One region of the Streptomyces sp. NPDC054786 genome, then DNA from elsewhere that is predicted to be linked to it. Evidence: riboswitches for the same ligand, from Rfam matches in the RefSeq annotation. Region 1 holds a riboswitch; each other region holds the start of a gene.
The links. A riboswitch is a leader RNA that binds a small molecule or an ion and turns the genes downstream of it on or off. The one in region 1 is predicted to bind cyclic di-AMP.
Positions count from the first base shown of each region.

Region 2: another riboswitch for cyclic di-AMP. It lies ahead of ACWGI6_RS14720 (C40 family peptidase); the one in region 1 lies ahead of ACWGI6_RS21995 (M23 family metallopeptidase).
Region 3: another riboswitch for cyclic di-AMP. It lies ahead of ACWGI6_RS13480 (NlpC/P60 family protein); the one in region 1 lies ahead of ACWGI6_RS21995 (M23 family metallopeptidase).
Region 4: another riboswitch for cyclic di-AMP. It lies ahead of ACWGI6_RS25235 (transglycosylase family protein); the one in region 1 lies ahead of ACWGI6_RS21995 (M23 family metallopeptidase).

Region 1 is NZ_JBSHAW010000025.1:103,333-105,522, reverse strand. Features, by position in the region: gene ACWGI6_RS21995 (M23 family metallopeptidase) at 194-973, opposite strand; cyclic di-AMP (ydaO/yuaA leader) riboswitch at 986-1,141, opposite strand; gene ACWGI6_RS21990 (M16 family metallopeptidase) at 1,353-2,190, opposite strand, start outside.
Region 2 is NZ_JBSHAW010000015.1:33,871-36,060, reverse strand. Features, by position in the region: gene ACWGI6_RS14725 (LysE family translocator) at 1-289, shown strand, start outside; gene ACWGI6_RS14720 (C40 family peptidase) at 514-987, opposite strand; cyclic di-AMP (ydaO/yuaA leader) riboswitch at 992-1,178, opposite strand; gene ACWGI6_RS14715 (hypothetical protein) at 1,470-1,778, opposite strand; gene ACWGI6_RS14710 (ATP-dependent Clp protease proteolytic subunit) at 1,784-2,190, opposite strand, start outside.
Region 3 is NZ_JBSHAW010000013.1:96,721-98,910, forward strand. Features, by position in the region: gene ACWGI6_RS13480 (NlpC/P60 family protein) at 1-1,026, opposite strand, end outside; cyclic di-AMP (ydaO/yuaA leader) riboswitch at 1,035-1,218, opposite strand; gene pcrA (DNA helicase PcrA) at 1,508-2,190, shown strand, end outside.
Region 4 is NZ_JBSHAW010000031.1:31,177-33,366, forward strand. Features, by position in the region: gene ACWGI6_RS25230 (transglycosylase family protein) at 1-515, shown strand, start outside; cyclic di-AMP (ydaO/yuaA leader) riboswitch at 767-938, shown strand; gene ACWGI6_RS25235 (transglycosylase family protein) at 946-1,617, shown strand; gene eno (phosphopyruvate hydratase) at 1,954-2,190, shown strand, end outside.

The sequences.
Region 1 (2,190 bases):
CGGAACGGCTTTTCCGACGGACTCCGGTTATTCATGGATATTTTTTGGCCAGAAGTCGCGGGCCACACGGCGTATCCGGTGCACTCGTCCCGCTCCCGGATACGCCGAAGCCCCGGCCGTGGAGCCGGGGCTTCGGGCGGACGCTCGGGCCGACGCGGGCACCGCGAGGCGCGCGGCGGGGCGAGACGGGAGATCAGACGTTGACGCCGTGCGAGCGCAGGTACGCGACCGGGTCGATGTCCGAGCCGTAGTCGGCGCCGGTACGGGCCTCGAAGTGCAGGTGCGGGCCGGTGGCGTTGCCGGTGGCGCCGGAGAGGCCGATCTGCTGGCCCGAGGTGACGTGCCGGCCGACCGAGACACCGAGCGACGACAGGTGACCGTATTGGGTGTACGTACCGTCGTTCATCTTGATCACGATGTTGTTGCCGTACGAGCCGCCCCAGCCCGCCTCGACGACGGTGCCACTGCCGACGGCGTGGACGCTGGTGCCGGAGGCGGCATGGAAGTCGATGCCGGTGTGGCTGCCCGAGGACCACAGTCCGCTGGAGGCCTTGTACGCGGTGGAGACGTAGGAGTTGGCCACGGGGGCGACGAAGGTGTTGAGGCGCTTGCGCTCCGCCTCGCGGGCGGCGCGCTCCTTGGCCTTGCGAGCGGCCTCGACGCGCCGCTTGGCCTCTTCGGCCTGCTTCTTGGCCACGGCCTCGGCCTTCGCCTTCGCCGCCGCGGCCTCCGCTTCGGCCTGCTGCGCGTCGGCCTGGGCCGCGACACGGCCGGCGAGCTCGTCACCCAGCACGACGGCCTGCTGCAGACCGGTGTCGTGGGTGCGGGCTTCGTCCGTGGCCGCCAGCGCCGGCGAGGCCATGGAGGCGACAACGCCGCCCGCCGCGAGGGTGGCTATGCCGGCGATGTTGCGGGTCGTACGAACGGGGCGGCTCGCACGACGGTGCTTCCCGGTGGCACGGATGAACGCCATGTACTGGCTTGTCCTTTCCTTCCTTCTCGCCTACCGGGTTAGCTGACGGGTTCGGAGCAGGAAGGTCTCCTACGGGCTCCTCCGGAGGGGAGTCCGATTCACCCCAAGGGACACTGGGTCCCCGGCTCCCCTGGCTCGCGCCGTACGGGGACTCGGCGATGACTGTCCGGTGCCACGGTTGTGGCGGACTTGTGACGAACAGCCGGACCGACGCTAAACGGGGCAACTTTCAATCGGCAAACAGAACCGCTTTTTTGTGCGGGATGCCACAAGAACCGGGGCGCCTGTCGAGATAAACCGGACATACAGCGGCTCCCGTGGCGGGCTATCGCCACGGGAGCCGCTTTGTCGATATATGACCTTCCGTCACATGCCGGGACTAGCCACTGACGACCGTCACCTCACCGATGCCCAGCGCCTTGATGGGCTCGGCGATCTGTGCCGCATCGCCCACCAGGACCGTCACCAGCCGGTCCATGGGGAAGGCGTTGACCGCCGCCGCGGTCGCCTCGACCGTGCCGGTCTCCGCGAGGCGGGCGTACAACTGCGCCTGGAAGTCGTCCGGAAGGTGCTGCTCCACCTGATCGGCGAGAGTGCCCGCGACGGCTGCCGCGGTCTCGTACTTCAGCGGCGCGACCCCGACGAGGTTCTGTACGGCGACATCCCGCTCGTCGTCCGTCAGCCCCTCTGCCGCAAGAGTGCGCAGCACCTTCCACAGGTCGTCGAGCGCCGGGACGGTGGAGGCGGTGTCCACCGAGCCGCTGATGGCGAGCAGCGCGGCGCCCGTGGCCCCCTCGGGGGACGTGGGAGCGGTGGAGCGAAGCACCTGGCCGAAGGCACGCACCCCGTAGGTGTAGCCCTTCTCCTCCCGCAGTACGCGGTCCAGACGGGAGGTGAGGGTGCCGCCCAGGCAGTACGTGCCGAGGACCTGCGCGGGCCACACCCGGTCGTGCCGGTCGGCACCGATACGGCCGATGAGCAGCTGCGTCTGGACGGCACCGGGGCGGTCCACGATCACCACGCGGCCGGTGTCGTCGGCGACGATCGGGGAGGCTTTCAGCGGCTCGGCCGTCGAGCCGCTCCAAGCGCCGAGGGTCTCGGCGAGCGCGGCGGCCAGGTCGACCCCGGTGAAGTCACCGACGATGACGGCGGTGGCCGTGGCGGGCCGCATGTGGGCGTCGTAGAAGGCACGGACGGCCGCGGCGTCGATGCGTGCG
Region 2 (2,190 bases), on a different contig from region 1:
GCGCCAGGGCTTTTTGACCAATGCGCTCAACCCCAAAGCCCCCGTCCTCTTCCTCAGCCTGCTGCCGCAGTTCGTCCCGGCAGGACAGCCCGCGCTGCCCCGTACGCTGCTGCTCGCGACGATGGTCGTCGCCATGGCACTGGTGTGGTTCCCCGCCGTCGCGCTGCTCGTCGACCGGCTGGGCGTCTGGTTGCGCCGCCCATCGGTGGCCCGCGCCCTGGAAGCCACCACCGGAGCGCTCCTGACGGCGCTGGGAGGCATCCTGCTCGTCGAGGTGGCGCTGGCCTGAGGCGGGGCATGCCACGGGCGCCATGGCGCGGACACCAGGGCACGGCAGGTGAAGGACACCGCCCCTGCGTCGCGCGGTGCGGGCCGGGGCAGCACCGTGACCGGTCCGTCCGCGGGCGGGAAACTCCCGCGGACGGACGAGAGCCGGCCGCTCCGTTGCGAAGTCACCCGGTCAAATTGCCCAAGCCCACCGACAATTGACCGGGCGTGAGATGACGTCGCAGGTCAGCCCACACGCCCGTACCAGACCGAACGGCTCCAGATCCGTTCCAGCCGCACCACGCTCCCGGCCTTGGGGGCGTGCCACATCCGGCCCCGGCCCGCGTAGATACCGACGTGGTAAATGCCGCTGCGCGAATGGAAGAAGACCAGATCGCCGCGGCGGCGCGAGCTGGCCGCGACATGCCGGGTGCGGCCGTACTGCGCGGCGGCGGTGCGTGGCAGGGCCCGGCCGGCGCGCTTGAACGAGTACAGCATCAGCCCCGAACAGTCGAAGGCGTGCGGCCCCTGGGCGCCGTACCGGTAAGGAGCTCCGCTCTTGGAAGCAGCGACCCGCAGCGCGTGAACGGACACGGATGCGGCTTCGGCATTCCCGGCCGCTCCCGGCGCGACGCTGGTCCCGCCGAGCGTGACCAGCGTCAGAGCGGTGACGGTGCCGGCGCGTGCCAGCAGATTCGGCGTATGCATGCGCACGGTCATGCGCAAACCCTTCGTCAGCCGCCTGCGAAGGAAGACCTGTCGGGTTCGGGCAGGCGAAGATGCCCGGCCGTCTGTACGGCTTCACCCCAAGGAGCCCTCGGCCGTGAAGGCCGGGACCCCGTCCTGCTCGGGTCCTCCGCTCCCGCCGGTCCACATCGTCGACCGGACGTCCGGCACGGCGGCGGGATTAGGCGCCCGTCCGGACCGCCCCGTCGCTGTGGCGGGGTCTTGTCGTCGAAGGGATCGTCACGCACCTGGGACCCGAATTCCGAGCTGAAAATGCCGTATGTGAGATGGGTCACAATTGACCCGAATGGTTAGTTTTGTTCCCTCAGGTGCCACGGCGCGGGGTGTTGCACCCCTCGGACCAGGGGCGAAACATCCGAAGTCCAAGGAATTAGGTCTATTCCGCGCAATTCGTCGCCTCCTCACATCGGGCGCGGACGCTACGCCGTATGCGCAGCCTCGGTGCGTGTGTCGGGTCAGACCTCCTCGGGTGGCGGCACCGTCACGAGCCCGGCCCGCCGCTCGCCGTCCAGCACCCGCAGCGCCCGGGTCAGCGTCGCGCGGTGCAGTTCGCTCTCGCCCCGGCTGTGCATGAGCGTCAGGGCGTCCCGTAGCCGGGTGGCCTTGCCGACCAGCGCCTGGGCGGCGCGCAGCCCGGTGTAGGTGCCTTCGCAGCGGGTCGGGTTGATCCGGCCGAGCAGGTCGATCACCTCCAGATAGCTGTCGATGAGTTCGCCCTCGGCGCGGGTCAGCGCGGGCAGCGGCGGCGGTTCGGGCGGCAGCATCGGGTTCACCGCGCCACGGGCTGGAGCGCCGACTGCTTGCGGTTGCGGGTGATCCCGTCGATCAGGCCGTACTCCTGGGCGGCGCGGGCGTCGAAGATCTTGTCGCGCTCGATATCGGTGGCGATCCGCTCACGGGGCTGTCCGGTGTGCCGCGCCAGCATCTCCTCCAGCAGGTCGCGGGTGCGCAGCATCTCCTTCGCCTGGATCTGCAGGTCGCTGGCCTGCCCCTGAATGGGCTCGCTGAACGACGGCTGATGGATCAGGATCCGGGCCCCGGGCAGCGCCAGCCGCTTTCCGGGCGCGCCGGCGGCCAGCAGTACCGCGGCGGAGGAGGCGGCCTGCCCCAGGCAGACGGTCTCCACGTCGCACGACACGAAGTGCATCGTGTCGTAAATGGCGGTCATCGCGGTGA
Region 3 (2,190 bases), on a different contig from region 1:
GTCGTAGAAGAAGACCAGGTCACCGGGCTTGAGGTCTTTGGTGGCGATCCGCTGGCCGACCTTGACCTGGTCCCAGGTGGTCCGCGGCAGACTGACACCGGCGGCCTTCCACGCGGCCTGCGTCAGGCCCGAGCAGTCGTAGGAGCTGGGGCCGGTCGCGCCCCAGACGTACGGCTTGCCCATCTGGGAGCGGGCGAAGGCGAGCGCCTTGTCGGCCTTGGCCGAGGTGGAACCGCCGGTCGAGCCACCGTCGTCCGCACCGCCGCCGGTCTGTCCGCCGGCCGAGCCGCCGGCGTCGTGCTGGCGCCGGCGCTCGCGCTCCTGCTGCTTGCGCGCCTCCTCCTCGGCCTTGCGCTTGGCCGCCGCTTCCTTCCGGCGCTCCAGCTCCGCGAGCCGCGCCTTCTCCTGGGCGGTCAGCCGGGAGAGCAGCTGCCGGGCCTCGGCCAGCTTTTGCTGCACGGACCGCTTGGACTCCTTGAGGGATGTCTGCGACGTCTGCAGCCGCTCCAGGCTGCGGGTCGCCTCGGCGCGCTGCCGGGCGGCCGCCGCCTGCTGCTCCTGGTAGTCGGTGACGGCCTGCTTCTGCCGGCCGGTCAGCCGCTCCATGAGGTGGCTGCGGTCGACGAACTGCTGCGGGTCCTTGGCGAGCATCAGCTGCGCCGTCGGGTTCATGCCGCCGGTGCGGTACTGCGCCGAGGCGAAGGTGCCCAACTGGCGCCGGGACTCGTTCATCTTCTCGGCACGCTTGGCGGCGGCGTCGAGCAGGCCGTCCACGGTGTGGCGCTGTGTGTCGGCGTGCTCCTTGGCGGCGTTGTACTTCTGGGTGGCCACCTCGGCCTGGCGGTAGAGGCCGTCGACCTTCTGCTTGACCTCTTCGACGGTGGGCTTGGGCGCCCGGGGGGCCGCGTCGGCGGACTGCGAGAGCAGCGTGGCCGAGGCGAGGGCGGCAGTGGTGAGCCCGACGGCCGTACGTCGGCCTCCGGGTGAGGCGAGAATGCTGGTGCGCGGCTTGCGATGCGACGCCAAGGCCGGCGACTCCTTCCGTGGACCGCCTACCGGGTTAGCTGTCGGGTTCGGGCGGTGTCGCTGACGGAAGGCTTGCCCTACGGTCCGGACGTCCGCTGGCGACGGCTGTCCGGATCGATTCACCCCGGTGGTGCTGGTGGGTCCCCGGCTCCGGGTGCCTGAGGGCAGGGCCGGACTCGGCGTGGGCGGCCCGTGCGGACGCTGTCGTCCACGGGGAGGCGGGCTGCCTGAGCGAGGACGTTAGCCAACTCGTGTGGCTCCTGTGAAGGCTGATGTTCGATATGCCCGAAACCTTTTCGTGACCTGAACGCGATGCGGGGTTGTTGTGGCAGATGTCGGATTCGGGTAGACGAGCCGCCGACCGATCTGTGCCGGTCCCGGCCACCTGACCTGCCGCGGTGCCACGCCTCGCCCCGCAAGCGGCCGACAATGGGCTACTCCGCGGCGGACTGTCAGTGCGGCGGCCTAGACTCGGTGGGCGATGAGCAGCCTCTTTGACGACAGTTTCCTGGCGGACCTCGGCCACAAGGGCGAGGAGCACCCGCCGCCCCCCGAGGACGAGCACGGTCCGGCCCCGGAGGAGATCCCCGCCGACCTCTTCGGCGGGAAGTTCGACGCGCCCCCGCCCAGAGAGGCGTACTACCGCGACGGCGCCGCCCGTCCCGCCCTCGACCCGGCGACGCTGCTGGAGGGGCTCAACGACGAGCAGAAGGCCGCCGTGGTGCACACCGGCGGCCCGCTGCTGATCGTCGCCGGCGCCGGCTCCGGCAAGACCCGGGTGCTCACCCACCGCATCGCGCATCTGCTCGCCGAGCGCCATGTCCACCCCGGCCAGATCCTCGCGATCACGTTCACGAACAAGGCCGCCGGCGAGATGAGGGAGCGCGTCGAGGAGCTCGTCGGCCCGCGGGCCAACGCCATGTGGGTCTCCACCTTCCACAGCGCCTGCGTCCGCATCCTGCGCCGCGAGTCCAAGAAGCTGGGCTTCACCTCTTCCTTCTCGATCTACGACGCCGCCGACTCCAAGCGCCTGATGGCCCTGGTCTGCCGCGATCTGGACCTGGACCCCAAGCGCTACCCGCCCAAGTCCTTCAGCGCGAAGATCTCCAACCTCAAGAACGAGCTCATCGACGAGGAGACCTTCGCCGGGACGGCGGCTGGGGG
Region 4 (2,190 bases), on a different contig from region 1:
CGCACGACGGCTCGGACTCCGCCGGCACGCACGACGAGCCGGGCGACGAGTCGTCCGATCCGGCGCCCTCGCCCGATGCCCCGGGCTCCGCCGGCTCCGGCGACGCGTCCACCGACCCGGCGCCGTCCGACTCGGCGACGCCGGGCAAGGGGCACGACGACCCGTCGCAGTCCGCCGACCCGTCCGACGACGGCAGCCGCACGGACACGACCGGCACGCCGCAGGAGAAGCCCGCGAAGGGCAAGCACCGCGGTGGCTCGGGCGACGAGGGTGACGACGACGGCGGCAGGTCCGCCGGCCGGCATGCCTCACGCGGCGACGAGGCGCGCACCGGCCCGGCGGGCGACGGCGACTACACCGTGCGCCCGGGTGACACGCTGTCAGCCATCGCCTCGGCCCACCGGCTGCCCGGCGGCTGGCCCGCGCTCTACGACCACAACGAGGGCGTCGTCGGCTCCGACGCGGACCTGATCAAGCCGGGCCAACTGCTCGATCTCGGGCACTCCGCGGGGTAATTCGCCGCCCTTCGCCCGCTTTTGGGAAAGTGAGACAAGGCTCTCGTTGACCGTGGTGAACCCCGGTTCGTCCCGCCTCGGCAAACCGGGGTTCACCTGCGGGTATGTGACCCGCCCGTGATCAAAAACGGTCAACTTGGTTCAGATGGTGGGGTTTGAACCCCAAGGGGATTACTGCTTAACGTCAGGACCGCTCGCCAAAGCGGGCCCTTCGATCACACGCCGAATCCTGCCGGTGGTCGGAGGCAGTTGACGCGCAAGCGCCGAAGGCAGGAGCGGGGGACCCAAGGTAAGTGCCGGCCCCACCCGTGAAAGCGGGTCAACCGGCTTGGGGTGAAGCCACGTGCGCCACGCGCACGAGGCCGGGCGATTCTCACGGCCCGAACCCGACAGCTCACCTCGTAGGCGTCGGTGAGGAAACGAACGAACCATGCTGATCATCAAGGGCAAGCACCGTCGTCCGTCCAAGGCCGTCCGCGTCGCCACCCTCGCCGGCATCGCCGGCGCTGCCGTGGCCGTCCCGCTGATGGGCGCCACCTCCGCCTCCGCCGCCTCCGTCGCCACCTGGGACAAGGTCGCCCAGTGCGAGTCCGGCGGCAACTGGTCGATCAACACCGGTAACGGCTACTACGGTGGCCTGCAGTTCTCCAACTCCAGCTGGGCCGCCGCCGGCGGCACCCAGTACGCGGCGCGCGCCGACCTGGCCAGCAAGTCCCAGCAGATCGCCGCCGCCGAGAAGCTCCTCGCCATCCAGGGCCCGGGCGCCTGGTCCTGCGCCGGTGCCGGCAACCTGACCGCCGGTGGCCCCGCCGCCGACGTCGACACCTCGGGCTCCGCGCAGACCAAGTCCGCGCCCCAGAAGGACGAGGGCTCCGCCAAGACCGAGGCCAAGAAGGCCCCGGCCGCTCCCGAGCGGCACGCCTCGCGCTCCACCGAGCGCAAGTCCATGGGCCACGGCAACTACACCGTCAAGGCGGGCGACACCCTCGCCAAGATCGCCAAGGCGCACGGTGCCGACTGGAAGTCCGTCTACAAGGCCAACAAGTCGGTCATCGGCGGCAACCCGAACCTGATCTTCCCGGGCCAGAAGCTCAACGTCTGAGTCCACCCCTCAGCGGGAATCCGGCGGGCCCGAGCGGCGGGCCCCCTTCCTCGGTGAGACCGCCCCGCCCGGCGCGCCCTTCCCCCAGCGCGTCGCGGCGGGGCTTCTCGTTGCCCGGCCGCGCCCGGGTCGCACCCATGGCGGCCGCACACCGGTAACCGGTTCCGTTCCGCGTTTCTCCCGTTCGGCGAACAATGCGCCCAAACGTCCCGTGAACTGGGCTTTTGGGGAGCTTTCCGGGTCTTTCCATCCCACAGAGCGGGCCAAGGGCAAGCGGACGTGCCCGGGGCCGTTAGGCTCGTGCTGCAGACTCCAGACACCCACGAAGGAGACAACGTGCCGTCCATCGACGTCGTCGTAGCCCGCGAAATTCTCGACTCGCGAGGTAATCCCACGGTCGAGGTCGAGGTCGGCCTCGACGACGGCAGCACGGGCCGTGCCGCCGTGCCGTCCGGCGCCTCGACCGGCGCCTTCGAGGCCATCGAGCTTCGCGACGGCGACCCGAACCGCTACCTCGGCAAGGGTGTGGAGAAGGCCGTCCTGGCCGTCATCGAGCAGATCGGCCCGGAGCTC